3 regions of the Chryseobacterium sp. YR221 genome follow, and region 1 is predicted to be linked to each of the others. Evidence: riboswitches for the same ligand, from Rfam matches in the RefSeq annotation. Region 1 holds a riboswitch; each other region holds the start of a gene.
What was found. Region 1 has a riboswitch for cobalamin ahead of B8967_RS12145 (acyl-CoA thioesterase). Riboswitches for the same ligand answer to the same signal wherever they lie in the genome.
Positions count from the first base shown of each region.

Region 1 (10,651 bases):
AGAATAAGGTAAAAATAGTGCCGAAAATTTTAAATAAATGCAGATAAACTGAAAAAATGAGAATGGATAAAAAGGGTATTTCTTTAGAATTTCTTAAAAAAAGAGTGACATTATATACTCGGTTTTGAATCAAATTCATTGTTGTTGTATGGCAAAGATATTTTGAAGTCGAGGTTATGATTCGTATTTTTGTTGTAAGATTTTATAAAAAAACACCTAAATCCATTTGCTATTACTATGAAAATTTTGAATTATTACAGAAGTATATCTGCATGTATTCTGTTGGGTCCTTTATGTTTTGGACAATATCAGTTTGAAGTAAAAAATGCATCAAAGAATTATGATGTCATCATCAATAGTGAAAATTGCTTTGATGAGCAATGTAAAGACAAAGGAACAATAGAATTATATGACAACAAGAACACTAAAGTTCAGACTTTAACTTCCGAAGATCTTGTATTTTATGTAAAGGAGGGGCAAAAATTGATGCCTGGAAAAATGATCCAGCTTACCAATGAAGAAAGCCCTTTTATTATTGATGATTTTAATTTTGACGGAACAGAAGATATCGCTGTCAGAAATGGAAATAAAGGAAATTACAGCAGTGCATCCTATGATGTCTATGTATTCAATAGTACGAGAATGGCTTTTGTAAAAAGTGAGGAACTTACGGAAATCGGTTCCAGTTATTTTGGATTATTTGGGGTAGATGCTAAGCGCAAACGTCTTGTAGCCACAGGAAAATCCGGATGTTGCATGATTTTTACTACGGAATATAGAGTAATTCCTAATAAGGGATTAGAAAAGGTATTGGAGAGGGAAGAGGATATGACCAATGAAGACCGTGTAAAAGTGATGACCAAAGAAAAAATAAATAATAAATGGGTGACCAAAATCAAGGTGTATCCGGCAGATCAATATAATAGATAAGTAACATAATGAAGATTCAGAAAGAGATTGATTTTATCCTGGCAGTAGATGCTTTGAAAAATGTACAGAGAAGAAATTATAATGCAGATGATTCGAGAAGAGAGAATACTGCAGAACATTCATGGCAGATCGTTATTCTTGCACAGATTTTATATCCTTATGCAAAAAACCGTGCTGACATTGATTTGCTGAGAGTTATCAGAATGCTTTCTATCCATGACCTGGTTGAAATTGAGGCAGGAGATACTTTCCTTTTTGATGAAAAAGCAATGGTCGGAAAGTTTGAAAGAGAAAAAGTTTCTGCCCAAAAGATTTTTGGAATCTTAGACGAGCCATTACGTTCGGAGTTTTTCAATTTATGGATAGAATTTGAAGAGGAAAAAACACCGGATGCTATTTTCGCCTGTGCTATCGACAGGATTATTCCTTTTATCCTGAATTCATATACCTCAGGAAAAAGCTGGACAGAAGCCGGAGTTACGGAAAAGCAGATTAGAAATATGCTTGAAAATGCCATCTGCAGAGCTTCTGATGAGATGGGGGAGGCTTTTGAACTGTTATTGACCAGAAATCTGGAAACCGGAAAAGTAATCAAATAAAAGCTTAGCGCTTTTTTCTAAAATAGTTTCGGGCGGCCAAAGGCCGCCCGAAACTTTATAATTATAGGATTTGGATTGGTTTTTTGAATTCGTCAATGGCAACAAAAGTAAAATCACCAATGATTGCTTTTTCTCTTTCGTAGGAATACATCTGTTCCGTGTAGATCTCTACATTGACCTTCATACTGGTTTTTCCAACGTAGGCAACCTTTCCGATCAGCTCAACGATAGTTCCGGCAGGAATAGGTTTTTTAAAGTCAATTTTATCACTGCTTACAGTGACCACTCTTTTTCTTGCGAATCGGGTAGCAGTAATGAAAGCTACTTCATCCATCAGCTGCATAGCCGTACCACCAAAAAGGGTATCATAATGATTTGTTGTGTTAGGGAAAACCGCTTTAAATATTCTGGTTTCGGATGCTTCAATTCTTTCTTCTGTAGTCATATTTCATTATTAATTAAAGCGAAATGAAATATTATCAAACAACAGAATAATACCAGGAATCTAAGAAATTCCTGAAAAAATCCATCAGATCAATAAACTTCATATCGCGAAAGTTTTTTGTTTAAGAAAAAGGCAGGTCTCCTGACTCGTAACATCTTTTATCCCCTTCCCATGCCTCGCACAGTGGATCTTTAATAAAAGACTTCAGTTACTTACAGTTGCGCGACAGTTCGTGATTTTCACACGATTCCCTTTTTAATCTGCGGTTAAGCAGAACCTATTTCTATGATGAATAAGCGTTAAACTTTTTCGGGGGCAAAAATAATGAATTTATTCCGGATTATGATAAATAATCTGACTGATCACTCTTCCTTTTTTTATAGTCCAAAGACTTGTATATCTGTATTCTCCTGAACCATTGATCATATAAAGAAAGATATTGTCGTTGTCTAAAGAGGTTACCGCTACATTATTGAAATCCATGGTAGGCTGAAACATGTTTTTGATGGCTTCCCGCACAAAAACAGAACCTCTGCCGGGTTGCTGAACCCTGATTGATTTAATTTCAGTCATGCCTTCAGGAAGATCATTACCGATTCCCCATGGTTTCACCTTGTCAATACTAAGGAGTTTTCCGTCAGCATCTTTCTCCTTTTTACGGTATCCGGCATTGGATGGGTAAATATCAATAACTACTTTACTTCTTTGTGCCGTAGGGATTTTAGGATCAGAATTATCAGTAAAAATCAGTGATTTCCCATTCTTGGATTTCGAAGGTGTATACTGAGGAAGCTGATCAATATAGGCGATACGCTCTTTATTTACCATTCCTTCTTTTTCAAGAGTTTCATACCTTACAAAAGGCTTTTCCTCATCCTGTTTTTCAGGATATTTGATCCATATCCACTCCGTTTCTCCCGGTGCCGGCTTTACATAAACAAAAACATCCCCTTTACGCATACGGATCTTATCTACAATCTTCCTGTAGTTATCCTTGTGTACACGTACATTGGCATATCCTTCTTCAGCTTTTACCACTCCAAAAGGAACTTTATTCTGCCCTTTAACGAATGCTAAAGAGAAAATACTAAATGCAGATAGATAGAATGCTTTGCCTACTGAAATCATTATAATAAATTTTTGATCCCCAAATATATAAATTAAATACTTTTCGGAAGATAATTATACTGTTGCAGTTCTTTTAAATCTTGTATTTTCTTTAAATGAGAGTCTGAAATACCTGATTTTCCTATTGAAAAAAAGATATCAGATGTTTAAGCTTATTTTTTAGGTAAACGTACAAAAAGAAAGAGAGCATCTCATGATGCTCTCCATTAGTTATTTTAGATTAATTTTCAAATTCTCAAATTAACGCATTCTCCAATTGATTAAATTCTTTCAAGTTCCTCCGCGTCAATGGTCGTTTTGAAAGTTCCATAATTGACAATTACTTTGTTTCGGGATATTTTTTCAATGGTCCCTACACTGGTACTTCCTGTGATGCGGACACGTTGCCCTATTTTCATCCAAACAGCACGGTCACTTTTACGTTTCTCCTCCAGTTTTTCATTGGTTTCAGCAATCTTTTCAATCACATCTTCCTTTTTAAGCTGTTGGGTAATCTTCCTTTTGACTACCTGAAGACGTTTTGATTCGTCTTTGTCAGCACCTATTTTCCTGAACTTTTCCTGTTCCAGAAGCTTTACAAAGTCCTTTACAACATCTTTCCTTGATTTCCCTTTTGTATAGCTGTCTATGAACGCCTCAATTTTGTTTCCAAACTGAAGTTTACGGTGTTCTTCTTCATAGAGCTTCTGGAAATTAAAGAGCTTTTGCTGAAGCTGCTCATTCAGCTTCTGAAGGTTATCACGCTTATCTTCTACAGACTCTTTTCTTTCCGCAAGGTCAGACTTTAGTTTTTCAACCTCAAATTTTTCCTGCTGCAGCTTCACAATGGTCTTATCAAGATTCACAATATCATGTTCCACTTTTTTCTTTGCAGAATGAATAATGAATCTTGGAATTCTATTCTTCTCAGCAACTTCGAATGTGAATGAACTTCCCGCTTGTCCCACTTCCAATTTATACATGGGTTCAAGGGTTTCTTCATTAAACAGCATAGCTGCATTTTCAGCATTGGGAAGCTGTTCTATTACCAGCTTAATGTTGGTATAGTGAGTGGTAATAATCGCAAAACTTTTCTTGTCGTAGAAATACTCCATGAAACTTTCAGCCAAAGCACCTCCCAATTCCGGATCAGAACCTGTTCCAAACTCATCAATCAGTAAAAGAGTATTCGCATCAGCCTCGCGGATGATTCCGGACATTTTTTTTAATCTCGATGAATAGGTGGATAGGTGGTTTTCAATGGACTGGTTATCACCGATATCGGTCATCATTTTCTCAAAGAAAAACATTTCAGACTTCGGATGAACAGGAACCAGAATACCACTCTGAATCATCAGCTGTAATAATCCAACTGTTTTTAACGTAATTGATTTTCCTCCCGCATTCGGGCCGGAAATACAGATAATTCTGTTGTGTTCCGTTAAAGCCAGAGTTTGAGGATAGATTGTTTTGTTTTCTACCTTATTTCTTAGCCATAATAAAGGATGGAAAGCATCCCTTAGTTTTAAGGTCTTATGGCGGTTAATTTTTGGTAATACCCCGTTAATTAAGTCTGCAAACTTTGCTTTAGCTCTTGTAAGGTCAAGATCAAAAATATAAATCTGGTACCTCCAAAGCTGAGGTTGAAATTCTGCCAGCTCACCAGTAAGTTTTCTGAGAACCCTGTCTATTTCTTTTTTTTCTTCCTCTTCACTTTCCCGAAGTTTGAAGTAATGTTTTACAACACTGTCCGGCTGAATATACGTAATGGAACCTGTTTTTGAAATCCCTAATGTTCTGCCGGCAACTCTCTTTTTAAATCCCGATTTTACAGCAAGAACTCTTTGATCATCAATAATGGTCTCTCGGATATCGTCCAAAAAATCACTTTGTCCATAGGTGGTAAGGGCACGGTTGAAATTTTCCTGAATGGCTTTTTTAGCATGCTGGATTTCTGTTCTCAGTCCTTTTAAAGCAGGAGAAGCCTCACTTTTTACTTCACCAAAACGGTTGAAAACTTTATCTACCTTCTCAATAATCTCTTTCTTAAACTCCAGTACAGAAACATCTTCTATAAGGGTAGGGAAGGTTTCCGGCATGGTAGGGAAGAACTTCTGAAGCCTTCCGATTTGTTCCGTGATGGTTTTGATTTTAATGAAAGCACTGTTTTCAAGACGGTAATTTTCAATCAGCATTAATTTCAGCTCATTTTCAATATCTTCATATTCATCAAACGGAATTGCATTTGAACTTTCAAAACTCGACAGATATTCTGACGTTTTTTTCAATGAAAGCTCTGCCTCGTCTATTTCCATCGGACGAAGTTGAAGAATTTTCTCTCGTGTTTTCGGAGAATACGCAAGGGGGGAGATTTCCGCGAGTAATTGCGGAAACTCTAATTCGTCTAAATCTTCTTTATCTATATACACACTGCAAATTTAGTGAGAAAATGTGAATGTAATACGGTGGTAATTTGAAAATGAGCTAATTTGAGAAATTCACAATGGAGAATCAGAAAGGTTTTCCGGACAAAAAAGTTTTTAATTGATGACGAGTTTAATACATTTGAAGAATGAAACTGGAAACCGAACGATTAATTTTAAAGGAAATCAATGAAAGTCACGTAGAAGATATTTTACGGATCCGGAGCAATGAACTGATCAATCAATATGTTAAAAGGAATTCACCCAAGACCAACTATGACGCTTTAGAATTTATTTTAAGCATCAGGAAAAGAACTCAGGATAAAGAGATCATTTTCTGGGGAATTTCTTATAAAGACCAAAAGAACCTTATCGGAACCATTTGCCTTTGGAAATTCTCTGAAGACCGGAAAACGGCGGAAGTAGGATATGAGCTGCTTCCCGATTATCATAAAAAAGGAATTATGAGTGAAGCTTTGAAATCTGTTTTAAATTTTGGATTTAATGACTTAAATTTACAGGAAATTTTGGCTTTTACCAATCACCAGAATGAAAGTTCTAAGGGATTGCTTTTAAAACATAAGTTTGCTTTAAAAGAAAACAGAACAGATGAAAAGAATCTTGAAAATGTAATTTTTAGTCTGAAAAAAGCCCGCTAGTTTATCAGAAATGTCTTTTGATAGATCAGCAAATGTAAATAATCAAATTAACTCATTTTCAAATAATCAGATTGAATTATGACCTGGACAGAAATTTTAGCCCCGATAAAAAACACAGAATACTTTAAAACCCTATGGGAAAAGGTGAAAAATGAATATGCGACTACTAAAGTTTTCCCTCCGAAAGATCAAATTTTCAGAGCGTTAGAATTGACCTCGTTTGAAGATATTGAAGTGGTGATCATTGGGCAGGATCCTTATCATAATGACAATCAGGCTAATGGATTGTGTTTTTCTGTTTCTGAACAGGTGGCTGCTCCGCCTTCCCTTAAAAATATTTTTATCGAATTAAAAGATGATTTAGGAGTGGTAAGAACTTCTAAGGAACTGGATGATTGGGGAAAACAGGGTGTGCTGTTACTGAATGCAACATTGACTGTTCGTGCCCATACTCCCAATTCACATAAAGATCTGGGTTGGGAAAAGTTTACCAATTTTATCATTAAAGAAATTTCAGATAAAAAAGAGAATGTAGTTTTTGTATTGTGGGGAGCTTTTGCACAGAAAAAAGCCGAACTCATAGATCCGGCTAAACATTTTATCTTAAAATCGGCACATCCGTCGCCATTTTCTGTCTATAGAGGTTTTTTTGGAAGCAAGCCTTTCTCAAAAATTAATGAGTATCTTGTTTCCAAAGGTAAAAAGCCTATTTCGTGGTAGTCCCTGATGGGCTTTCGGTTGTTTTGATGCTGATCCCTATTTTATATTTTCCCATGGCAGCCTTTAACCCATCGCTTGCCGCTTTAGGATAGGGAGTTACTTCCTGCAATGTAATGGTGTATCCGTTAAAATCTGCTGACTGGTGATAGTTTCTTGCAGGATGATCCATGCTGGCAAGGTTTAAAATCACGGGTCTTGTTGTAGTACCCATTACTTCCACCTGTGCAAGAGCAACCCCGGCCCAGATACAGTTTACTCCTTCAGGACAGCGGCTGTCTTCTGAAATGCCCTTGAAGGTAACATTCATCTGATACTCTTTAAGGAACTTATTTTCCCCTTCATTGAAGTAGATAATATCTCCTTTTTGATCCGGAGTTTTGGTATTGGAACTCATTTCAGAAGTTTTTGTTTCTGTTTTTGTTTTCTTTTGGGCATCGCATCCTGTTAATGCGAGTATTCCAAGACTGAAGATAAGGGCTTTATGGAACATAGTTTCTTTTTTTATTTAAATAATATTAAACATATTAAGTAATACCACCAAAAACATTGCCACACCCACTACAAAACTAAAACCCGTTCCATAAATGAACCCAATAAGGGCTCCTTTGGTGGATTGCAGTGCTTTGTTCATATCCTTACTGTCATGAAGCAATTCTCCAATGAATACTCCGGCAAACATCCCGATCAGAAAACCTAACGGAATAGGAATAAAGATTCCTACAATAGTTCCGATGACAGAACCAATACTTCCCCAGCGTGTTCCTCCGTATTTTCTGTTGGTTTTTGCAGGAATTACATAGCTCAATACCACTGACGCAGCAGTAAGAATTCCAAATGCCCAGATATAAATCATCGAAAGATCTGCATCGGTCCCAAATTTGTAAATCAGAAGTCCGCAGATACTTAACAGCAATCCCGGAAGAACTGGAAGAAAAGTTCCTAAAATCCCGACAAACAATAAAACAAGGCAGAGAATATTAATAATTGTAGTATCCATTCCTAAAAAATATAGATGCAAGATAAAAAAAGTGGCCTTATAAAAAGCCACCTTTATATTTTAATTAAAAATTTTATTACAGATTTAAGATAGCATATTCCGGGATAAGTCCTGCTTTCTTAATATTTGCTGTCGCATTGATTGGGATATTTTTTTTACCGGATATTTGCTGAAGAATACTTTTTGGGATGAAAATTGATGATGAATAGTAAAAATCGTCATTCTTATTTTATAAATTTGCTGTCAATGAAAGATGATCTACAAGAAACCAAAAACTATTTGCAGGAATTAAGCGAACAGTTATATAATTATATCACCCAGATTTCTCCCACCGGGTTAGACTGGATTGTTCATATCATTGTAAAACTGGCTTTGCTTGGCGCTGTATTTTTGATTGTAGATTTTGTTTTAAAATTTGTTATCAATTTTATCTTTCGTTTATTTCATGACCAGACAAAATTCCCGATTTTAAAATCTATATATCAGTCTAAAATCACCAATTCGGTAGCTCATTTTGCCGCACTGATTATTGTAGGAGCATTGCAGGGGTCTATATTTCCTGAAGGTGCTCTTCCGAAAACAACAATTTTCATTATAAGATGTGTGAATCTTGGGCTGGTAATGATACTTGCCGGAATGCTTTACAGATCGCTCACTGCCTTCAGGAATTATTTTGCAATCAAGCAGGATTTTTATAAAATAATGGCGCTGAATGCCCTTTCGGAAACGGTTAAAATTCTGGGGATTTTTATATTCACAGTGGTAGGGATCTGTGTAGTTTTTGGAATAAAAGGAACTACGATTGTAGGAAGTTTGGGGGCTATCACAGCTGTTCTGGTACTTGTTTTCAGAGATACAATTCTGGGATTTGTAACGGGTCTTCACGTAGCGACTTCTAAAAATTTAAAAGTGGGCGATTGGGTAAGCATCCCGAAATATAGTATTGAAGGGAATATTACTGAAATAAGCCTCTTAACAACAAAAATCACCAATTTTGATAAAACGGTTTCTACCATTCCTACCTATGATCTGCTGACCACGGAAATTAAGAATCTGCAGGTAATGTCTGAGTCCAACACAAGAAGAATCAAGAAATCTATTTATTTTAATATCAATTCTTTCAAGTTTCTGGGAGAGGAGGATATTGAACGGTTGAAAGAAGTTAATCTTATTTCCGACTATCTTGAAGAAAAAAGTGCTGAGATCAAAAGGGAAAATTCAAACCTTGAACATCAGGATAAAGTAGTGAATGGAAGACAGCTTACCAATATCGGGGTTTTCAGATATTACGCACAGAAATACATAGAAAACGACCCTGATATTGATAAAAACGGAACCAGAATGGTTCGTCAGCTGGATATAACTCCACAGGGGCTTCCTCTTGAGGTCTACTGTTTTGCCAATGATTCCAAGTGGGAGCGTTTCGAACAGATTCAGGCAGATATTTTTGACCATTTGCTGGTTGCTTCAAAAGAATTTGATCTTCAGGTGATGCAGGTAAGTATTAAAGTATAATAAGGAGAAGCTGGAAATTGATCAATTGGTTTTTAGAATCTTACTTGAAAAAATATAATAAAGAGTTGGAATGAGAAGTCAACCTTAGTATAATAGGTTAGTCTGACCTCTGATATCTAACATCTAACATCTTAAATAAAAATGACAAAATTAAGCGTAAACATTAATAAAATTGCGACATTAAGAAATGCGAGAGGAGGCGAAACGCCAAGTGTTACCGAAGCAGCTATAAAAATCCAGGAATTTGGCGGGCAGGGAATTACAATCCACCCAAGGCCGGATGAAAGGCATATTACAAGAAAAGATGTCTATGATTTGAAACCACTGGTTACGACTGAGTTTAATATTGAGGGAAATCCACATCAGGATTTCATTGATATGGTGCTGAAAGTAAAACCGGAGCAGGTAACCCTGGTTCCTGATGCTGATGATGCTATTACCTCTAACGCAGGATGGGACACGAAAAAACACCTTGATTTTCTTACAGAGATCATCGCAGAATTTAAAAATGCAGGAATCCGTACCTCTGTTTTTCTGGATCCATTACCTGAATTGGTAGCGTATGCCGCAAAAACGGGTGCAGACAGAATTGAACTGTATACCGAAGCTTATGCTAAAAATTATGTAACCAATAAAGAACAGGCGATCCAACCTTATTATGATACTGCGGTTGCAGCTACAGAATTTGGACTGGGAATTAATGCCGGACATGATTTAAGCTTGGATAATCTGAAATATTTTGCAGATAATATTCCGAACCTCCTGGAAGTTTCCATCGGACATGCTTTAGTTTCTGAAGCGCTTTATATGGGATTGGAAAATACGGTTCAGGCTTACTTAAAGAGACTGGCTAAGTGGTAAAAATAGATACAGGATGCTAGATGTGAGATTTTAGACCAAAATATTGTGTCTGAGCTGCTTATCTGGAATCTGAAATCTGAAATCTATTATCTTAATAAATATGGAAATCTTAAACTCAAAAATATTCGGCGAAAACTTAACAGCTACGCCACTTTTAGTATTTCATGGATTGTTTGGAATGCTTGATAACTGGGGAAGCTTTGGAAAAGACCTTGGTGAATTTCTTCCGGTACATCTGATTGATCTTAGAAATCACGGACGAAGCTTTCATTCGGAAAGTATGTCTCATGATGATCTGGCAGACGATATTGCCCGTTATATGGACCATTACGGAATTCAGAAAGCTCATGTTTTAGGGCATTCTTTAGGAGGAAAAGCCGTGATGCAGTTTGCCT
Region 1 covers NZ_FWXM01000003.1:668,826-679,476, reverse strand. The annotation lists gene B8967_RS12155 (XAC2610-related protein) at 238-930, shown strand; gene B8967_RS12150 (HD domain-containing protein) at 939-1,529, shown strand; gene B8967_RS12145 (acyl-CoA thioesterase) at 1,591-1,974, opposite strand; cobalamin riboswitch at 2,088-2,270, opposite strand; gene B8967_RS12140 (hypothetical protein) at 2,305-3,102, opposite strand; gene B8967_RS12135 (endonuclease MutS2) at 3,363-5,510, opposite strand; gene B8967_RS12130 (GNAT family N-acetyltransferase) at 5,654-6,163, shown strand; gene B8967_RS12125 (uracil-DNA glycosylase) at 6,242-6,883, shown strand; gene B8967_RS12120 (hypothetical protein) at 6,870-7,373, opposite strand; gene B8967_RS12115 (DUF456 domain-containing protein) at 7,389-7,880, opposite strand; gene B8967_RS12110 (mechanosensitive ion channel family protein) at 8,127-9,395, shown strand; gene B8967_RS12105 (pyridoxine 5'-phosphate synthase) at 9,537-10,256, shown strand; gene B8967_RS12100 (alpha/beta fold hydrolase) at 10,357-10,651, shown strand, end outside.

Region 2 (10,651 bases), on a different contig from region 1:
ATCTCTCAGGTCTGCTACGGCCGGGCTTAATGGGGTATTGCTGTTTTTAACCTGTTGGATTTTTTTTTCTATCCAGTTATTTAAAAACGCTCTGTCGGAAGGAAGCCATTTTCCTATCCTGTATTTTACATGGTTCATGATATCAAGTTTTAGGTTGTTTGTTGATTTTGATACCATAAAATTACCTCTTACCATAAAGCAGGACAAGAGTATTTCTACTCAAAGTGATGTAAGTAGAAATACTGATCATAGGAAAACGGAATTATTCCAGGATTAAATAATAAGAACCGGAGATGAGTACCCGGTTCTTATCCATTGATTATTCTATTTTCTGTTTTGAAACTGCAAATTCTACAGCAGCATCAACATGGATTTTAATGGTATCAAATACAGGAACTGAAACATCTTCCTGTTTGATTAATAAAGGGATTTCTGTACATCCTAAAATAATACCTTCAGCACCTCGGTCAATCAGACCCTGAATGATGGTAAGGTATTTCTTTTTGGTTTCAGGATTAATAATCCCCCGGCTCAACTCGTTTCTCAAAATATCTTCTATATAATCCCTGTCTTCACTGCTTTCCGGAATTAAAGGTTCCAGGCCGCCTTCAATCAATTTATCTTTATAGAAATCCAGCTCCATCGTATAACTGGTTCCCAATAAACCGACTTTTTTTAATCCTTTCCGGTTAACAGCATTGGCTGTAGCAGTTGTAATATGGATGAGTGGCAGCCCTATGAGTTCTTCCATTCTATCAGCAACGATATGAGCTGTATTGGCACAAAGAACAATGGCTTCTGCTCCGGATTTTTTTAAGTTTTGAGCAGCATCAAAAAGCAGGTCGAAGGTTGCATTCCAATCGTAATCGGCGTTAAACTGTTGAAAATAATTAAAGTTTACTGAATAAATGATACACTCTGCAAAATTCAATCCGCCCAGCTCCTGATTGATCCCTTCGTTCAATAAGCGGTAATAGTCTAAGGTAGAAGCCCAACTTATCCCTCCTACTAATCCTAATTTTTTCATATTCTTCTTTTTTTGTTCTCAACAAAAGTATATATCTTTACCATGTTGTAACAGATACAAAAAATGAATATATTAATGTAACAGATGAAAGATTTTCAATACATAGCTCTTGCAGATCAATTTGAGATTTCTATTAATAACGGTACCTATCCTGTGGGATCCAAGCTTCCATCATTGCGTAGCATCCGGGAGCAATTAAAAGTAAGTGTAGGTACCATCCTCAAAGCTTTTATGGTTCTGGAAGACAAGGGATTGATTGTAGGAAAAGAAAGATCGGGTTTTATGGTACTCCGTACCTCTGTTTCTTCCATACATCTTCCTCAGTATGTAGAAAATAAAACATTTGCTCAGGAGGTTGCTATTGGAAAAGTCCTGCAGGAAGCTTCATTTCCTGACCTTGAAAATAAGTCTTATGTATCATTTTTTAATGCTGTTTTAAGTCCTGACCTTCTGCCTTTTAATGCTCTGCGGAGGAGTTTGCAACAAGCTTCCAGAGATTTAACCGGACAACATTTGCAGTATGAATCGGCTGCCGGAAATATTCACCTAAGGACAGAAATTGCCAAAAGGTCTTTTCTTTGGCAGGGAAAGCTGGCCGCAGATGATGTCATCATAACCAATGGTGCGCTGGAAGCGGTGAGTCTATGTCTGCGTGCTGTATCGAAAATGGGTGATACTGTCATTGTTCAGTCACCCATCTACCATGGTATATTACAAACCATAGAGAGCCTCGGATTAAAAATAATTGAATTATCAGGCAGTCCTTTAGCTGGAATCAATATTGAGGAATTGGAAGAGATTTGCAAGAGTCAAAAGATTTCAGCCTGTTTATTGATTTCAAACTTTAATAATCCGAACGGTGTTATGCTAAGCAATGAAAAAAAGCAGGCTATAGCTGCTTTTGCTGAAAGGATGAAGATACCGGTCATAGATGATGATATTTATGGTGATCTTCATTTTCAGGCCCAGCGTCCGACAAATATAAAAAGCTATGATAAAGAGGGCTGGGTAATGCTTTGTTCTTCTTTTTCTAAATCAGCAGCGCCGGGTTACAGAATCGGCTGGTGTGCTGCAGGAAGGTTTACTGATCAGGTTGTAAAGTTAAAAGCTGTTACCAATGTAGCTACGGCAAGTATTGTACAGCTCTCTTTGCTACAGCTCTTAAAAACGGGAGCTTATGACAGACACCTGCGAAAATTGAGACCCGAACTGCACAGGCTTATGTTATTGACTATACAGGCTGTAGAAAATTATTTTCCATCTGATATACGGATGAGCCGTCCCGGAGGAGGTCTGGTGCTTTGGATAGAATTGCCAGAATATATCAATGCTTTTGAACTTCAGCAAAAAGCCATTGATCAGTTTGTAAATATTGCTCCGGGGCCTTTATTTTCCAATAATGGTGATTATATCCACTATATCAGGATCAGCTGTAATAATGTATGGAATACTAAAGTGGAAGAAGCTTTAAAGAGATTGGGCCGTATTATAAAGAGTATGCGGGTAGATCGTGGCCGATAGGCAGAAAAGATTTGCCGCTTGTGTACTCTGTAATTTAGATGGTCTGATTTTCTTTGTATTTATTCTCAGGTATAATAGCCAAAACAGGGCGAAATACGATTCGCCCTGTTACACCAAAAAATTAATATGATATGAAAATATGAATAAGTTTATAAAGGAGAAGCTTTAAGCATTAGGTCATGCAGATCTGTATTTTTAATGAAAGGCTTCAAAAGCTGACTTCCCGGACCGTAAACCGCCACTTCTACATAATCTCCGGAGTGATCCATGCTGATCCACCCTACCGAATTACGGTTTTTCTGAATGTCAGAATAGAGTTTGAACGGAAGTTTTTTATAATTGTAAAGCCCTTCTTCTTTTTCAAGACCGTTATAGAAACTTAATAGATGTTTGGCTTCATCATCATTCAGTGCCAGTTGGTTGCCTTCGTAAATCCAGTCTTTAATATCTTTCACAGAAAAATCTTTATGAATCTGATTCAGAATATATTCATTAGTGTACTTGTAGTCTGAAATACTGTTGAATTTTTTGGTAGCATCAGCTCCGTAAATTGTTCCGGGATTGGCATTTCCATGATCCGTAGTTATAATCACCAGCGTATTTCCGTCTTTCTCTGCAAAATCCATTACTGTTTTGACAGCTTCATCAAATGCAAGCTGATCATGAATTAATGCGGCTACATCATTGGCATGAGCAGACCAGTCTACTTTTCCTCCTTCTACCTGAAGTACAAAACCTCCCGGATGATCTTTCATCTGATCAATCGCTGTTTTTGCCATTTCGGCCAGTGTAGGTGTATTTTTGAAATCAGGAAGAGTGGTTCTGTCGATGCTGTAAGGCAACGCTCCTGTACTGAATACTCCTATTATCTTTTCTCCTTTTTTAATGTCTTTCAGGTGATTGCGCTCCTTAAGGACCTGGTATCCTTTTTTTCTGTAAACAGCATAAAGGTCTTTTTTATCTTCCCTTTTTTCAGGATTAAAAAACTCATCGCCGCCGCCCATCAGAACATCTAATTCCAGCTCGGCATACATTTCAGCGATTTGAGGTTCTGCATTTCTTTGGGCAGAATTTACACAGAATCCGGCGGGTGTAGCATGGGTAATCGTTACCGTGGTGACGCAGCCTGCTTTTTTTCCAGCTTTTTTAAATTTTTGCCATATAGGAAGATGCTTTTCGCCATTGGCTCCCATATTTAATACCCCGTTTTTCACTCTGATTCCCCCTCCGAAAGCCGAGCTGGCAGCAGCTGAATCTGTAACAATAGAACTGGCTGAAGCCGTATCCATCAGCGCCCGTGAAACTTTTTGATCATGATACAGATTAAGCCAATTACTTCCCTTTCCCAAAATATTCCGGGAATACAGGTCGGCCATTGAAAGTGTTCCAAGACTCATCCCGTCGCTTACCATAAATATGATGTTCTTTGCACTTCCGGAATGGAGTTGCTCAGTACTTCTTTTGGAACTCCAAAGTTCAAGCGGAGATATTGTAAAGAGACCTGATAGTAATGCTGATCCTTTTAGAAATTTACGTCTGTCCATATGCTGTAAAAATAATGCTGAAAGGTATTCTATTTATGATATTATTGATACTTTGTTGCATTAATTAAAAGTTAATTTTAAATATGCTCAGGAAACGGATCCTGAAAATTCTGCTGTTGGCTTAATAATTCTTTATCATTAATAAGACAGTCTTGGAGATCCTGTGCCATTTGGTCTTTGTTTATATCCTGACCTATAAAAACGAGCTCATTGATTCTGTCACCCCAGTTTTTATCCCATCTGCTTTCAATAAATTCCTGATTTTCTGCAAATGAATTATAGTCTAATCTTTGATTCATGGGCATGCTGCACCACCAGACCCCTGCTTTTTCCAAACGGAACGAACCTCCAGCCTGGGAGAAGTTTAATGCGTCATCCGGTCTGGAAGCCAGCCAGAAAAGCCCTTTAGCCCTTAAAATACCTTCAGGATATCTTTCATTAAGGTAGTTCCATAATCTTTCGGGATGAAATGGTTTTTGGTCTCTGAAAACCAATGACCCGATACCATACTCCTCTGTTTCAGGATTGTGGTGATCAGACTGAAGCTCTTTTTGCCAGCCGGCTGAAGACTGTGCCGTATCAAAATCAAAGAGTTGGGTATTTAAAATTAGCCGGGAGTCAATCTTCCCGAATTCTGAATGAATGATATGGGCTTCAGGATTAAGTTTTGTTATAGCTGCTTTTAAAAATCCAAGAGTTTCGGAATCGATAAGATCTGTTTTATTTAAGATAATGACATTCGCAAATTCAATCTGATCCGTAAGAAGGTTAACAATGGTTCTGTGATCCCCTTCCATATCCGTAAGGTCTCTGTCCATCAATAATTCATTCGTTGAAAAGTCTTTCATAAAATTGAAGCTGTCCACTACGGTCACCATGGTGTCTACATAGCTGAATCTGGAAAGGTCTATGCCGCTTTCTTCATCAATATAGGTAAATGTCTGGGCTACGGGGATAGGCTCACTGATTCCTGTACTTTCAATCAGCAGGTAATCAAAACGTTTTTCATGCGCTAAACGCTCCACTTCAATCATCAGATCTTCCCTGAGTGTACAGCAAATGCATCCGTTACTCATTTCTACAAGCTTTTCTTCCGTTCTGGAAAGCGTATTCTGATTCTCGATAAGGCGTGCATCAATATTCACTTCACTCATATCGTTTACAATAACGGCTACTTTTAGTCCCTGTTTATTGTGCAGAATATGGTTCAGTAAAGTTGTTTTCCCGGCTCCCAGAAAGCCACTGAGTACAGTTACAGGAAGTTTCTTTGTCATGTATTAATGTTTATGATTTTTAAAATTGATGATATGACCTGTAATTAAGCCTGCTGCTCCAACATAAATAAGGGGAATATGAATTTCAAATATAAAATCTGCCAGTACAGAAATGGAGATCAGCAGAATAGAAGCCCAAAACAGAAACTTGAGGCGTCGGTTGGTTATTTGTCTCATTATTCTGAAAACTACGAGGGCTCCAATGATCAGAAAAGCCAGATCAATATAAGGATTATGTGATATTCCCAATGGGATGATCATCAGTAAAGGAAAGACTATGCAATGAATCAAACATAAAACGGCTGCGGAGATTCCTACTGCATCAAGAATTTTTGACTTCATAAAAAGGATGATTTAATTTTGTTATTGTAACTTTGTTGCAAAGTAAATACAAAATTTTAAATAACGCAACTTTGTTGCATTAAAAATATGAAACAAGTTAGAAATACCCATGCCAAAACTGAGATTTTGAACCTTATCAACGATTCTGAGGTGGCACTTACCCACTCTGATATTCAGAAGAAACTAGGGGATTTGTGTAACAGAGTTACCATTTACAGGGTTTTGGAAAGACTTGAAAATGAAGGCGCTATTCATAAGATCGTCAATATTGACGGAGTTGTGAATTTTGCTAAGTGTAGTGGGAAATGTACTCACGAACAGCATTTTCACAATCACGTTCATTTCAATTGTAAAGAATGCCATTCTGTTACCTGTATTGAAAATACTATACCTGAAATTAGTTTACCTGAGAATTTTATAGCTCAGGAGTATAACTTTATCATCAGCGGAATCTGTCCGAGATGCGCGCATGCTTAAACAAAGAAAAAGCATCCCTGGAGATGCTTTTTCATGATGATATTGGAACAAGCGATGATTATGCATAGGCTGCTGAAGCTTCTTTAGCAGCAGCTACCATTGCAATTAAAGCTTTTTCAGTTTCTTCCCAATGTCTTGTTTTCAGGCCACAGTCAGGATTTACCCATAACTGGCTGGCTGGAATTACATTTTGAGCTTTCCTTAAAAGCTCAATCATTTCTTCTTTAGAAGGAACCCTTGGAGAGTGGATGTCATAAACTCCGGGACCTATTTCGTTTGGATATTTAAAATCTGCAAAAGCATTTAAAAGTTCCATTTGAGATCTCGAACATTCTATCGTAATGACATCTGCATCCATATCGGCAATATTTTTAATAATATCATTAAATTCAGAATAGCACATATGGGTATGGATCTGGGTAGCATCTTCTACTCCACTTGCTGAGATTCTGAAGGCTTCTACAGCCCATTTCAGGTAGTTTTGCCATTCTGCTTTTCTCAATGGAAGACCTTCTCTGATGGCAGGCTCATCAATCTGGATAATCCGGATTCCTGCTTTTTCAAGATCCACTACTTCATCACGGATCGCCAAAGCAATCTGCTTACAAGTCTCGGCACGGGGCTGATCATCCCGTACAAAAGACCATTGTAATATGGTAACAGGACCGGTCAGCATTCCTTTTACCCATTTACTGGTTTGGGATTGCGCATATTGAGACCAGTATACAGTCATTGGATCAGGACGGGAAATATCTCCGAAAATAACGGGTGGTTTTACACAACGGCTTCCATAGCTCTGTACCCAGCCATTTTTAGTAAAAATAAATCCTTCAAGCTTTTCCCCGAAGTATTCTACCATGTCATTACGTTCAAATTCTCCGTGAACAAGGACATCAATTCCTATTTCTTCTTGCCAACGGATGGTTCTCTGAGTTTCCTCTTTCAATAAAGCATCGTATTGTTCTGCACTAAGATCTCCTTTCTTAAACTGGGCCCTCCAGCTTCTTACTTCAGTAGTTTGCGGGAATGAGCCTATGGTGGTGGTTGGGAATAGCGGAAGCTGTAATGATTCCTGCTGCTTTTCTTTACGGATTCTAAATGAATTCTTTCGCTGAGCATCTTCTTCAGTAACGGCAGCCACTCTTTGTTTCACTTTATCATTATGAATAAGAGAAGATGTTTTTCTGCTGGCAACAGCCTTTTTATTGTCTTCAAAATCTGCAAGGATACTTTCATCCTCAGTTTCTGAAGCAAGAGCTTTAAGACTTACGACTTCTTTCACTTTTTGTTTTGCAAAAGACAGCCAGTTTTTAATTTCAGGCTGAAGGGCCGTTTCAAAATCCAGATCACAAGGCGAATGAAGTAATGAACATGACGGAGCCACAAAAATTCTTTCTGTACCCAGTTTTTCAGTAGCTTTTTTAATGAAAGTCAAAGACTTTTCATAGTTGTTTTTCCAGATATTTCTTCCGTCTACCACTCCTAATGACAGGCTTAGGTTTTCAGGAATAGCATTTAAAATATCTTCCAGCTGCTCAGGATTTCTCACCAGGTCTATATGCAGAACGTCTGCAGGAAGTGACACAGCAAGAGATGCATTGTCTTTCAATCCGTCGAAATAGGTTGCGATGATGAATTTCAGTTTTGGAAACTGCTTTCTAAGTTCCTGATAAACGTACTGATAGGTTTCTTTGGCTTTCTCCGTTATATCTAAGGTTAAAAACGGTTCATCAAACTGAATCCATTGGGCACCCTGATCCTGAAGTTTTGTTATGATTTCGGTGTATACCGGAAGAAGATTTTTTGCAAGATCCAGTTTATCAAATCCTTCTTCCTTTTCTTTTCCTAAAAGAAGGTAAGAAACAAGCCCGATGAGTACCGGCTTGGCATTAATTCCAGCTTGTTTAGCTCCCGCAAACTCGTTGAATATTTTGTCGGAAGTCAGTTTAAACTGCTGATTTTTATAAAATTCTGGAACAATATAATGATAATTGGTATCAAACCATTTGGTCATTTCCATGGCCGTGATATCCAGTCCGTCTTTCTGGTATCCTCTGGCCATCGCAAAGTACAGATCCAGTTCTGAATTATTTTTTTTAAGGGCGACTTCATGATAACGTACCGGAATAGCTCCTACAATTAAGCTCATATCCAGTACCTGATCATAATAGGAAAAATCATTACATGGGATAAGGTCTATCCCTGCTTCCTTCTGAATATTCCAATTGTGATTGCAGATATTCCTTCCTGTAGTAAGAAGTTCTTCCAAAAGAATTTTACCTGACCAATATTGCTCGCAGGCTTTTTTGAGTTCTCTTTTGCTACCAATTCGCGGATAGCCTAGAATGTGCGTTTGCATTTTTTAAACTTTTAATTAAACTTATTTTTAAAAGCTCTTTGAATGCTTCGTAATGCTTTTGCCGGTATCTATTTTTGGGAAAATAATGACATATCTGATAATCCCGTTTTACTCTGAGAAAAACGTACTAAAAAATATATCATCTGTATGACCCAAAGCTTCAGACCGCGAAAGCATTGTCAATTCAGTAAAGGCAGGTCTCCTGACTTGTAACAGTTTCTGTCGTCCTTCCCGCTTTCAGGCAGTGGATCACAAGGACAGAAACCTTTGGTGTGTTACTTACAGTTGCGCGACAGCTCGTGATTTGCACACGATTCCCTATTAATTTACCTTACGTAAAACCTCCCCTGTTTGATGAAGTATTGTAAAGAACTATTCTTTATTAATTATACTGACTATCTGTATTGATAGAAGATTTTAATTTTGTGTAAAATTACACATACAGAATAAATGAACAAGTATTGATTTAAAATAAAGCAAATATATCCTTATAGTTAAATTTTAAAAGAATATAATTCTGTAACTTTGATGAAAATTAATACTAAAAAGAATAATATCCTGTGGAACATCTCGATACCAAAGATATACAGCTGCTGAGACTGCTTCAGAAAAATGCAAAACTTACCGTTAAGGAGCTTGCCAAAGAAGTTAACCTTTCTCCTTCTCCTGTTTTTGAAAGGGTGAAACGTCTGGAACAGGAAGGCTATGTGAAAAAATATGCTGCAGTTCTTGATCCTGATAAGCTTAACCGGGGTTTTACCGTTTTCTGCCAGATCAAACTGAAAATTCATGACCGTTCTGTAGGGTATGATTTCGTTAATGAAATTATGGATATAGAAGAAGTGGCAGAATGTTATAATATTTCGGGAGATTTTGATTTCCTGCTGAAAGTTCAGGTCCGGGATATGAAACATTATCAGGATTTTGTATTCAATACACTGGGATCTGTAGATTCTATCGGAAGTACACATAGTACCTTTGTAATGGCAGAAGTGAAAAATACCCATGGATTAACGATCTGATACAAAAAGATGAGGATGTACAAAAATTTTCAGACATCCTCATCCTGACCAGATTAAAAAGGGCGGTCGAACTTTTCTATATTCGATCGTATTAATTTCCCTGGAAATCAGGGGTTCTTTTTTCTATAAATGCCCCTATGCCTTCGCTATGGTCCTGTGTGGTAAATAATGCTCCGAATAAAGCCGCTTCTTGTTTTAATCCTTCAGAGATATGAAGTTCAGATCCTGTATTTAAAGACTGTTTTGCTTTTGCAACAGCCACAGGTCCTCTTGATGCAATGGTTTTGGCCAGCTTTAGAGCTTCATTCAGTAATTCTTCGGGTGCAAAAACATGGTTGACAAAACCGAAATCTTTGCAGGCTTCCGCGGAATAAAAGTCTCCTGAGAAAACCATTTCCCTGGCTTTATATAAACCAATCGCTCTTGGAAGACGTTGGGTACCCCCAAAACATGGTAATAAGCCCAATGTAACTTCCGGTAACCCGAATTTCGCTTTTCCGCTTGCTAAAATAATATCGCAGGATAATGCCAGTTCACAACCACCGCCCAGGGCAAATCCATTTACGGCTGCAATCACTGCAAACGGCAGGTTTTCAACAGCATTAAATGCCGTCTGTGCCACCATTGAAAAGTCTTCCGCTTCTTTGGGACTCATCCCCTGCATGGCTTTGATATCAGCTCCTGCAACAAAAGCTTTATCCCCGGACCCGGTAATGATTAAGACTCTTATATTCCGGTCTGATTGTATTTGTTCCGTAAATGAAGTAAGTTCTTTTAAAACTGTTTCATTCAAAGCATTCAAAGCTTGTGGTCTGTTGATCGTTAGTGTTCCGATATGGCCTTCCTGGTGATATATTAATGTTTCAAAATTCATTGTCTTACGTTGAAATTTAAAGGTTAAATATTGGGAATGAAAATAGAGGGTGAATGGCTGTTTTAATTTTCAATATTCCCTTTTCCATTTAAAAATTGAAGAATACTGGAGAAATCTGTTTTCCCATGTCCTGTTTCACTCCAGATTCTGTATAAGTTCAGTGCGGTATTCCCTAATGGTGTAGAGGTTTTGGTTTCCAATCCGGCTTCTG
Region 2 covers NZ_FWXM01000001.1:439,031-449,681, forward strand. The annotation lists gene B8967_RS02035 (phosphatidylserine decarboxylase family protein) at 1-138, opposite strand, end outside; gene B8967_RS02040 (aspartate/glutamate racemase family protein) at 320-1,027, opposite strand; gene B8967_RS02045 (aminotransferase-like domain-containing protein) at 1,112-2,548, shown strand; gene B8967_RS02050 (alkaline phosphatase) at 2,698-4,092, opposite strand; gene B8967_RS02055 (GTP-binding protein) at 4,170-5,366, opposite strand; gene B8967_RS02060 (MerC domain-containing protein) at 5,370-5,708, opposite strand; gene B8967_RS02065 (Fur family transcriptional regulator) at 5,796-6,185, shown strand; gene metE (5-methyltetrahydropteroyltriglutamate--homocysteine S-methyltransferase) at 6,244-8,544, opposite strand; cobalamin riboswitch at 8,719-8,905, opposite strand; gene B8967_RS02075 (Lrp/AsnC family transcriptional regulator) at 9,105-9,566, shown strand; gene B8967_RS02080 (enoyl-CoA hydratase/isomerase family protein) at 9,658-10,440, opposite strand; gene mmsB (3-hydroxyisobutyrate dehydrogenase) at 10,503-10,651, opposite strand, start outside.
Region 2: it holds a riboswitch for cobalamin, as region 1 does, so the genes downstream of both, metE (5-methyltetrahydropteroyltriglutamate--homocysteine S-methyltransferase) here and B8967_RS12145 (acyl-CoA thioesterase) in region 1, are expected to answer to the same signal.

Region 3 (10,651 bases), 220 kb from region 1:
AAGAAATAGATAGTTTATGGACAGATATATTCCTGTTCTGTGACAAAAAGTCTCATAAAATTTTAGGAATAAATATTGTAATTTAAACTTCGAGAATATTTGTTAAAATAATACATAATAGAAATATGGACATTAAAAAGGACTTCAGAGATTTCTCTGTAAAACATTTAGGAAACAGCGGTTTGGTTACCGATCAGTATATGGGAATGTATGGCCCAACGAATCTTACACCGTACATCATGGAAGAAAGAAGATTAAACGTTGCTCAGATGGACGTTTTCTCACGTTTGATGATGGACAGGATTATCTTCCTGGGAACAGGAATTGATGATCAGGTAGCCAATATTGTTACGGCTCAGCTTTTATTCTTAGAAAGTGCAGATCCGTCAAAAGATATTCAGATCTATATCAACTCTCCGGGAGGTAGTGTTTATGCTGGATTAGGAATTTATGACACCATGCAGATCATTAAGCCTGATGTAGCAACAATCTGTACAGGTATGGCTGCTTCAATGGGAGCTGTATTATTAGTAGCAGGAGAAAAAGGAAAACGTTCTGCTCTTAAGCATTCAAGAGTAATGATTCACCAGCCTTCAGGAGGTGCACAAGGGGTTGCTTCTGATATGGAAATCAACTTAAGAGAGATGTTGAAATTAAAGCAGGAGCTTTATGAGATCATCGGACATCACTCAGGACAAACTTATGAGTGGGTTGAAAAATCGTCTGACAGAGACTACTGGATGACTTCTGAAGAAGCTAAAGGCTACGGAATGGTAGATGAGGTTTTACAGAGATCAACAGAGAAAAAATAATCGATGCTGGAAATCGGAAAAAACGCACCAATACGGTGCGTTTTTTTGTTTTATAATTGTATGAAAAAGTATTTCATATATGATGTTCTATTTCTTGATGATCTTGTGGATGGTTGAAGTATTTGCTGTTTTCATCTCAACAAAATAAATTCCGGCAGCCAAAGAATGAATATCAATCTTTGTGGATTGGGAAGTGATTACTTTTTGACCTAAAGAAGAATAGATATTGATTTCCGTATATTTTTCAGGAGATTCAATCTGAATAAAATGACTCGCCGGGTTAGGATGAATACTGAATTTTTTCTTTGTGGCAGAAGAAACACCCAATGTGGAATCGGCTGCTTCCGTAGGGGTAAATGGTCTTCTCTGTCCGAAGCTTATACCCATCCAGTCATTATTGGCTAGCTGAATCTGAGAAATTTCAGACTTCTTTTGCCAGCTTGAGAGGTCTTTTCCTTTATATAATTTCCAACTGTCCGCTCCAGTGGCGTTTCCGGTAAAATTATTCAATGACAGAGCAGAAATCTGGCTGTTTGATGAGGTGAAATTAAAATAAGAGGCTTGAGACTGGATCAGTTGTAAGGCCTGCTCAGCAGTGATGCTTCCGTTATATTTAATTCCAAACACAAAAGAATCTGCATTTCCGTTTGACTGATTGGTACCAAAATCAACCACTACCAAACTTTTATTGGTTCCTGTTCCTATCCAATTGGTGATTTGCGAAGATGCATACCATTGAGAGCTGTAAGCGGGTACAGGAGTAGATGGCGGAGTGTCGATCTGGACATCATCAGATCCATAGGTAATACCAAACCATAGCCCGTCTGTTAAAGTAACAGAACCTGCACCATTATTGTTATTAGACATATTTTCCGCACTTGGTCCGAACCATGGTATCCAGGAATCATCTGTGCCTGGAGCATGATGGTTATAGTTGAAACTGTAAAGAAATCCTGAAAGAATATCAGCTTCCATTTTAGGCTCTGCCGCAACAATAGCATTGATCATGTCTTCTGCCATTAGATTATCACCGTCAAAACGATATCCCCATGCATAAGAAGTAGGAGAATTAGTATCGTTAAAATCTGCAATGAAATAGGCCTTCTTTGAACCTGTTCCTACCCAAAACTTAATGTCGTTCTCTGTAAATTGGGCAGACAAAAACTGCATAAAAAGCAGTAAGAAAAAAAAATAGATTTTTCTCATGATATAATTAAATTAAAGTTTTATTCCCGAAACTTACCTACAGGAGAAGTGGTTATACTCACGATCCCTGAAGTGGCAATGGATAAGGCAGGTCTCCTGGCTTGCATCCTATAGCACACCTTCCCGGATCAGGAATCCAGTGGTCGTATTGTGCTATAAGTAAAACAGCTTACAGTTGCGGGTACAGCTCAAGAATTGAGTTTTATTCTCACTTGATTCCCTATTAATGAACAGTGTTCAACCTTAAAACGTTGCAAATATATCATATAAATTTTTGTATCCTGTTTTGTGAATTATATTTCAGTTTTTATATTTCTCCTGAAGCTGAATAGCTTTTAAAGGGTTGTTTTTTTTGAATTGATAATTAAATTAAAGATCTTGTTAGGTTTTCGGATTGAAACCAAAAGTTTTACTGTTTATATTAAATTCATTTTCATGGTTCCATTGTTAAAATACAATTATCATTATATTCAAGATCAGTTTACAATCAATTTATATTTTCGCAGCCATAAAAGAGAATATGAAAAGACTGCTACTATCTGCATTTGTGTTAACGGCGCTGGCATCCTGTAAAGATGATGACACCACCAGTAACCAGGAGATTAATTATTCTAAGCTTCCACAGGAATTTGCTTTTTCAAAATTGGCTACTATCAATGGAGTAGATGTGATCAACGGAGGATTTGGATCCGGAGCAGCGGCCCATCCTACAAGAAAAGGAGAATTCTATGTCATTACAGACCGTGGTCCGAATACAGACTACTTAAGCGGTAAAAAATTTCTTGCCCCTAATTTTACCCCAACGATTATGCATTTTAAGATCAATGCTGAAGGTAATATTGAGGTCATTCAATATATTAAACTTAAAAATCCGGCAGGGCAGCCTATCACAGGACTTCCAAATCCTATAGGAATGGGGAGTACCGGTGAAGTAGCTTATGATGCTTCAGGAAATGTGTTAGGAACAGATAAATATGGTCTGGACAGTGAAAGTATTGTTGCCGCTCCAGATGGAACATTCTGGGTTTCTGATGAATATGGTCCGCATATCGTTCATTATAGTGCAGAAGGGGTAGAAATGGAAAGGATAAGCCCGATTGGAGTGAATACGGGAACAAGAAAACTCCCTGCAGTTTTAGCCAAAAGAAGGGCCAACAGAGGTATGGAAGGACTTTGTATCACTCCGGATGGAAGAACGCTGGTAGGAACAATGCAGTCGATGATGCTGGTTCCCACTAAAGCATTGGCAACCAATACCACGTTAACAAGGATTGTAACATTCGATATTATCACAGGGCAGACGAAACAGTATTTATACAAACAGGATGGTGGAGCTTCTGATTCGGTTTGTGATATTACTGCATTAAGTAATAATGAATTCCTGGTGATTGAAAGAGATGGAAATTTCGGAACACAGGGAGGAATAAAAAAAGTATACAGAATCAATGTATCCGGAGCTACAGACGTCAATGGAACAGATCTGGCAGCGGTAGACGGAATGAAAATTAATAATAAAGCTTTGGAACAGAGTACCTGGGATGAGATTACGAATGCCGGAATAAAACCTGTTTCTAAAAGCCTTGCAGTAGATCTCGTAGCGAAACTGGGCTATGAGCATGATAAGTTTGAAGGGATTGTTTATTTAGGAAATAACAAACTGGCTGTTTTCAATGATGATGATTTTGGAGTGGTAGATGATGGAAACGGAAACCCTAAAGCCAAAATTCTTCCTAAAACAGGGAAGGTAGACAAAGGAACGATGTATGTAGTCGATATTCAATAATTAGATTTTTTTTAAAGAAAACGGCGGAATCGAAGATTCCGCCGTTTTTATGATCTCTGTATGAATAATTCATCAATATAAATTACTGGTTTTTTAAGTGAAAAAGATATTGTTTTTCTGTTTATTTTACTGAGCCCAAACTTTATGGTTTTTAAAGTCAATCGTGAAAATATATTTACAAATGGTTTCAAAATTGAGCACACCATCATAAATAATGTCCCTTGTAAATGATCTTGAACTGAATGTTTTTTTCGCAATAATAAATTGACTCTCAGAATTCATATCATCTTTGTCCTTCGATAGCTTCCAACTTTTGGCTGTTTCTGTAGATAAAAGCATGGGGCCACTATTTCCAGAATCAAAAAGAAACCAGTATGATTGATTGTCTCTTGGAATATTCAAAAAAATATTGAGTTCAGTAGCTTCCAGTCCATTGGCAAATCTGCTGGGAATAAGACTTTTTCCTTGCATTGCTTTTTGTGATGAAGAATGATTCTCTATAATGATAGTATTGTTGGCGAGGTTGAGAGTCAGGATGTGGGTAGCAAATGATTTTAATGAGATAACACCGTCTATTTTAGGGAATTCTTTGGGTAAAATAGTCATGATATCAAAAACACCGACTGTTGGATGGTCTATTTTTGTAGAACCTATAGTAATGGGAATACCATCTGATTTTTGAGATTTAATAATTTCTCCACTCATTCTAAATCCTGTTGAACTCCCATATATATTTTTATTAAAATACTTTGCTATTTCTGGAGAAATAATAGTTTCTGCCCCACCGGTATCGAACAGAAAATTGTATTTTTTTCCTTCAATAGAAACCTCTACAGTTTTCATGTTTTCAATATAAGGTTTTAGCCTTATGGTATCCTGTCCGAATCCCCAGATATTTGCCCCTAAAAATAGTACGCTAAAAAATATTTTCTTTGTTTTCATAATTCTTTTTTGTTTACTCTGTGAGACAAAAATCGTCTCTGTTTTATAGTGGACAAATTTGAATTATTATCTTATGAAAAGCGACCGATTTTAAAAAGTCGAACCAAATAAAAAGAAATAAAGTGTTCGACTAATCGGTCTTATAGAATGTATTTCTATATTCTGTGGGCGTTAAAGCAGTGTGCTTTTTAAAAGCAGTGTTAAATGATGATTTTGAATTAAAGCCAACCTGATATAAAATTTCTAGAACCGTAGAATCTTTTTTAGAATGTTTTTTTAATAATTCCATTGCATTTTCAATACGATAGGTATTTACAAAATGAAAAAAATGCTGTTTCATATTTGAATTAATCAGAATAGATAATTCTCGGGTTGGCATATTCATTTGTGTTGCGAGACTTTGCATTGTAAGAGCAGGATCTAAGTATGGTTTTTTTTCTGTCATGTATGTGTTAAGTAATTCAATTTGCAAATTAACGTTGCTGTTATCTATATTTTGTTTGCCCTCTGATCTGGTTTTGGGCTCAGTTTTATTTTTAAAATCATTTATTAATTGTAACTGGGGATCAACTCCCCGGAAAAATTCAGGATATTTTAATGCTTTTAAGACAAACCAGCTGGTGAAAAGTAATGCCATGATTTCCAGAAATCCATTAATGACAGTCAGTAGTTGATGCTCATCTGTATATCTTAATATATTTTTAAATGTTGCAAAATAATGGACAACCATAAAAAACAAAGTTAGTTGAAACAACCATTTAAAGACTAAATTGGAAGAATAAGACTGGTTTTCGAGATAGATGCTTCGGGTTCTTTTCAACACCGTAAAAGTAGCAATGATATATAGTAAATACTGGATTTCTATCAAATATTGAAAAATGATCATTTCAAGGGTCTGATGATGATGTTTGAAAAATTTTTTTTTTTCAATATCATCTGTCCAATAGATTCCAGAAGCCAATATGAGATTGATAATAACAAAAGGTATGAGATGCAAAAGATGTTTTCTTTTTAATTGAAAATCTTCATAGCAAAGTGATAAGACATATAAATAGAATAGCGGTATATTCAATAAAATGATAGTCCATCTAAAGATCTCTAGATTGGGAAGTAGGCTAAGGATAGGTTCAGAAATGAAGACTCCACTTACGTCAAGAGCAGTCAGAAAAAGATATCCTGCAAAAAGTTGATTGGGGAACTTTTTATTGGACTTTAAAGTCAATAAAAACAAAATAAGAAGGAACAATATAAAAACAGATATGATGGCGATCGTTTTTAAAAAATCCATTTATTTAATATTAAGTGACCTATTTGAAAAAAATAAAAATCCTGGGATTTGTTTATTTTCTATTTTGGAGTGGATCCGTTTTTATGAAAAATAAAAACGAATAAGTTGCTGTAAAAAAGGACATCTCGATGTCCTTTTTTACAGCATAAATATATTAATTAAAAGCTTCAATAATCTTAGAGAAATCCTCCAGTTTTAAAGCTGCACCACCGATCAGACCTCCGTCGATATCAGGTTGAGAGAAAATCTCCTTAGCATTGTCAGGCTTTACAGAACCTCCATAAAGGATAGAAACCTCATCTGCAACTTCCTGTCCGTATTTTGCAGCAATGATACTTCTGATGTGTGCATGGATTTCCTGAGCCTGTTCCGGGCTTGCCGTTTCTCCTGTTCCAATAGCCCAAACCGGTTCATAAGCAATCACTACTTTCTTGATTTCTTCAGCGGAAAGAGTGAAAAGTGCTACTTCAGTCTGGTTTTTTACAACCTCAAAGTGTTGCCCTGCTTTTCTCTGCTCAAGGGTTTCTCCGTTGCAGTATACAGGAATAAGACCTTTGTCAAGGGCTAATTTGATTTTTCTGTTACAGTGAGAATCTGTTTCTCCGTGATACTGTCTTCTTTCAGAGTGACCGATCAGTGATCCCGTTGCATCAATGGATTCCAGCATATCTACAGAAATCTCACCCGTATAGGCACCACTTTCATGCTCGCTCACATCCTGAGAGAATACTCCGATCTCATCCTTTTCAAAGATGTCTTTTGCCATCATTAAGTATAAAGCCGGTGGAGCAATCCAAACCTCACAGTTTGTTGTATTGTTGTTTTTATAGCTTAGTAACTGAATCATTAATTGTTGTGCATCAATTACATTTTTGTTCATTTTCCAGTTTCCTGCAACTATTTTTCTTCTCATAAGATTTATTTATTTTACTTTTTAATTTTTTGATTTATTTGCTTTTTGAAGATATTTTAAGCCAATCCCCATAAATTTTTCAGAAGGACATAGAAGGTATGCTCTTCTTCTGTCACCTTATTGTCTGCTTTGATCAATGATTTTGCAAACTGAACAAATTTTAGTCGCTCATCTTCGGTAGAATCATCAAGGAAGCATCTTCCATGAAATTCAAAGTGATCTTTCCATTCTTCAGGCTGTAAAAGAGCAAGAGTATCAAGCTCATTGTCCAGGTTCATTCTGAATGGAAATTCATCAGCCAGATATTGCTGTACAAGCATTCCTTCTTCAGGAGCAAACTCTCCGTCTACAGAAGAAAGGATCATTAATAAGTGATATCCGGCGATAGATTTATTTGATTTTTGCATGTGTTGTTGAATATTTTAGTGTTTAAATATGGTAGTTGATAGTGATCAATGCTCAATCTATCACCTCCCATTTATATTTTATTGTATATAATCTTTTGCTGGGATTTTGTTTACTATTCTTCCGTTTTTCAGGATCAGTACAAAAGGGTTACTTCTAGCAATGGTTTTGATAGCCGTTCCATCCATCATTGCATTTTTAATGGTTTTAAAGGTATTCTGATCCGTTGAAACTCCATAGATAAGAACTCCTTTTTCAGCATTTACTTTGGCTTCCACTTTCTGAAGAAGATCTGCAGAAACCTCTTTTGGATGGTAAGAGAATACTAAGATAGCTTTTGGAGCCTTAATGATCTCCTCAGTAAGCTCCATTCCTGTTGGATCTTCAATCTTAAATTTAACGATTTCAGACTTATAGCCTTCTTTTACCAGGACAGATTCATTTTTTCCTTCCTCTATCTTCCATGGAGAACCTTCTGCCCAGTATTTTGTTTCTTTAATATAATCATCCTGATTGACCTTTAAAACCTCCCCGGTTTTTTGGTTTTTCAGAGAATAAAAAGTCTTATATTCAGAAGGGTTTTTGTTGATTTTTTCTTTTTCGGCTTTCAGATCGGTTCCCACTTTGTAATCACGGAAATCAATGATCGGCTCATGCATGATTCCCTGTGCCATAATGTAAATCATAACCAAAGAAAAAGCGCCTAGAATAATGTATCTGAATTTTCCCGAATTCTTCTGTGGAGTACTGCTATACTCATCCTTTTTACGGAATTCTTTTCTATACAGGACAAATACAATAATCAGTCCTATCAAAAGGGCAACATCCTTAAAGAAGCTCTGCCATGGTGTAAACTTAATGGCATCTCCAAAGCATCCACAATCCGTTACTACATTGAAATAGGCGGAATAAAAAGTAAGAAACCCAAAGAACACACAAAGGGCTATCAATAAAGACAAGGTTAATTTAAGCTTTAATTTAAGCAGAAGCATAAATCCAAGGAAAAGCTCCAGTACAACAACTATAATTGAAAACAGCAGTGCAAATTTTTCAAAAAACGGCATATTGAAAACAACAGGTGAGAAATATTCTTCCATTTTGAAAGAAAAACCTACCAGATCCACAGCTTTTACAAAGCCTGAAAGGATAAAAATGACTGCAATAATAAAGCGTAATAAACCTTTGATCATATTAAATAGTTTTGGGTTCGAATTGTTTTTCTTGTTCAGAGAACTTGATCAGACAGAAAACAGCATAGTTCAGCATATCGAAATAATTGGCATCTAAGCCTTCAGAAACGATAGTTTTTCCCTGATTATCCTCAATCTGTTTAGTTCTCAGTACTTTTTGATAAATTAAATCTGTAATCGAAGAGATTCTCATATCTCTCCATGCCTCACCATAATCATGATTCTTTCTTTCCATTAATGCCTTAGCTTCATTGGAATATTTGTCATACAGACCAAGAATTTCTTCTTTATTTTCATTAAAATCATTGGAAAGACCTTTCTCAAGCTGAATAAGGCCTATTATAGAATAATTTACAATAGCAATAAATTCATCTTCCTCACTTTCATCCACCATTTTTTTATCGGTCATCTGAAGCGTACGGATTCTGTTGACTTTGATATAAATCTGATCCGTTATGGAACTCGGTCTCAAAACCCTCCATGCGGCACCATAATCCTGTAATTTTTTACCGAAAAGATCACGACACTGACTGATAACTTTCTCGAATTGTACTGACGTTTTTAGCATAAATTTTCTTAATCTTCCAAATATACGAATTAGCTTTTAGGTAGCAGAATTTTTGGTGAGAGAGTTTGATGGGGCGGGGTTTCGGGTTCGGGGATGCGAGTGGTAAGGTTTAATGGTAAATATTCTCCCTCTTATATCTTAAATCTGATGTCTGGCATTTAGGTTCTTGATTCTTGGCTCTTGGTTGAAAAAATCACCTACAGCTAATACCTTGATTTTCTCATGTCTCATATCTCAAATCTCTATATCTCCAGTCTCCATAAAACACAATTTTAATACGTCGAGATTTGTCGCCATGTCTGACTACTTTTGCTTTACAATCTCTTGCAAGAATTGACAATAATAACAGCCAAAAAAACAAAATTATGATTTACACTGAAGATTTTTTCTCTTTTGGAAGTAACTATCCAACAGATGATGTAGTAGTACTTGTAGATAGCTTCTCAAATGAAAATGTCAATTTTAAAAAGACATTAGTTTGGGAGGATGGATCACCAATGACTGACGCTAAAGTAGACCAGATTATTTATAGAAAAAAAGGAGCTTTTTTCTACAAAAGAGTAACGGTAAACGCTAAAGTATTACATGCGAAGATTTTCAATCCTTTCAACGACGGTATTAATGACGATAGTCCTGCTATCTCTAAAATGATGAAAATATCATCCATGGGGTATACCATTGATGGTAATGGGCTAACCTATCATTTATTCAACAGAATTATTCAGGAAGTTGATAATTTTAGTTTTATCAACTTTAATTTTCGGCTAAATGATAATTATGACTCAGATTGTGGATGGAAACTTACTGTCAAAAAAAATATAGTATTTGAAAATATTTTTATTGATGGGGGAAGAGGTACTTACAAAGATGAAAACGGAAATATTGAAAAATGGATTCAAGGAGAAGGAGATGCTTCTGTACCATCCATCATACCAAGCTTAGTTGATGTTTTTTTATTCATACAAGGAGATGAAAAATCAAAAGCCATTATAAAAAATGTAAGAGCTGTAAATATTCATGCTATGTCGGCTATTACTTTTTATTCTTATGGAAATGTTGATATTGAAGATAGTCATTTTGAAAATATTTCAATGAAACCTTTTCATGTTTACCACTCGTTTGATGACGGTAAAACTCAGTCTGGAAAAACGTTTATTAAGAATATAACAACGAAAGATTGTGGGTATTTAGCAGATGAAATTTTGGAAAAATTAGCTCTAGATCCAGGCTTCGTTCTAAGAAACAGGGCAGATTCTATGGGAATGATACAATGGGGGTATGGGGCTATCGTATCTTTTGGTGAATACTATATTGAAAATATAAAAGTTGAAAACTATGGTGCTTCTGCAGTTTGTTCTGACAGGAATACTAAATTCTTTGGAAATGACATTTATATATCCAATGATTCTGGTAAGTTTGAATCTAATAACCCTAGTGGAGCCATGTGGTTTGAAGCTACCGGTGATGCTTATATCAGCAACTTGGATATCGATATCAGCAATAGAGGCAGTAGAGACCTTATCTTTGACAGTTCTGCTCTTCAA
Region 3 covers NZ_FWXM01000003.1:451,543-462,193, reverse strand. The annotation lists gene dnaG (DNA primase) at 1-13, shown strand, start outside; gene clpP (ATP-dependent Clp endopeptidase proteolytic subunit ClpP) at 126-812, shown strand; gene B8967_RS11170 (T9SS type A sorting domain-containing protein) at 900-2,018, opposite strand; cobalamin riboswitch at 2,087-2,279, opposite strand; gene B8967_RS11165 (esterase-like activity of phytase family protein) at 2,539-3,801, shown strand; gene B8967_RS11160 (aspartyl protease family protein) at 3,928-4,743, opposite strand; gene B8967_RS22470 (helix-turn-helix domain-containing protein) at 4,874-5,473, opposite strand; gene tpiA (triose-phosphate isomerase) at 6,186-6,944, opposite strand; gene B8967_RS11145 (tellurite resistance TerB family protein) at 7,001-7,351, opposite strand; gene B8967_RS11140 (BT_3928 family protein) at 7,430-8,539, opposite strand; gene B8967_RS11135 (DUF1599 domain-containing protein) at 8,541-9,107, opposite strand; gene B8967_RS11130 (hypothetical protein) at 9,473-10,651, shown strand, end outside.
Region 3: it holds a riboswitch for cobalamin, as region 1 does, so the genes downstream of both, B8967_RS11170 (T9SS type A sorting domain-containing protein) here and B8967_RS12145 (acyl-CoA thioesterase) in region 1, are expected to answer to the same signal.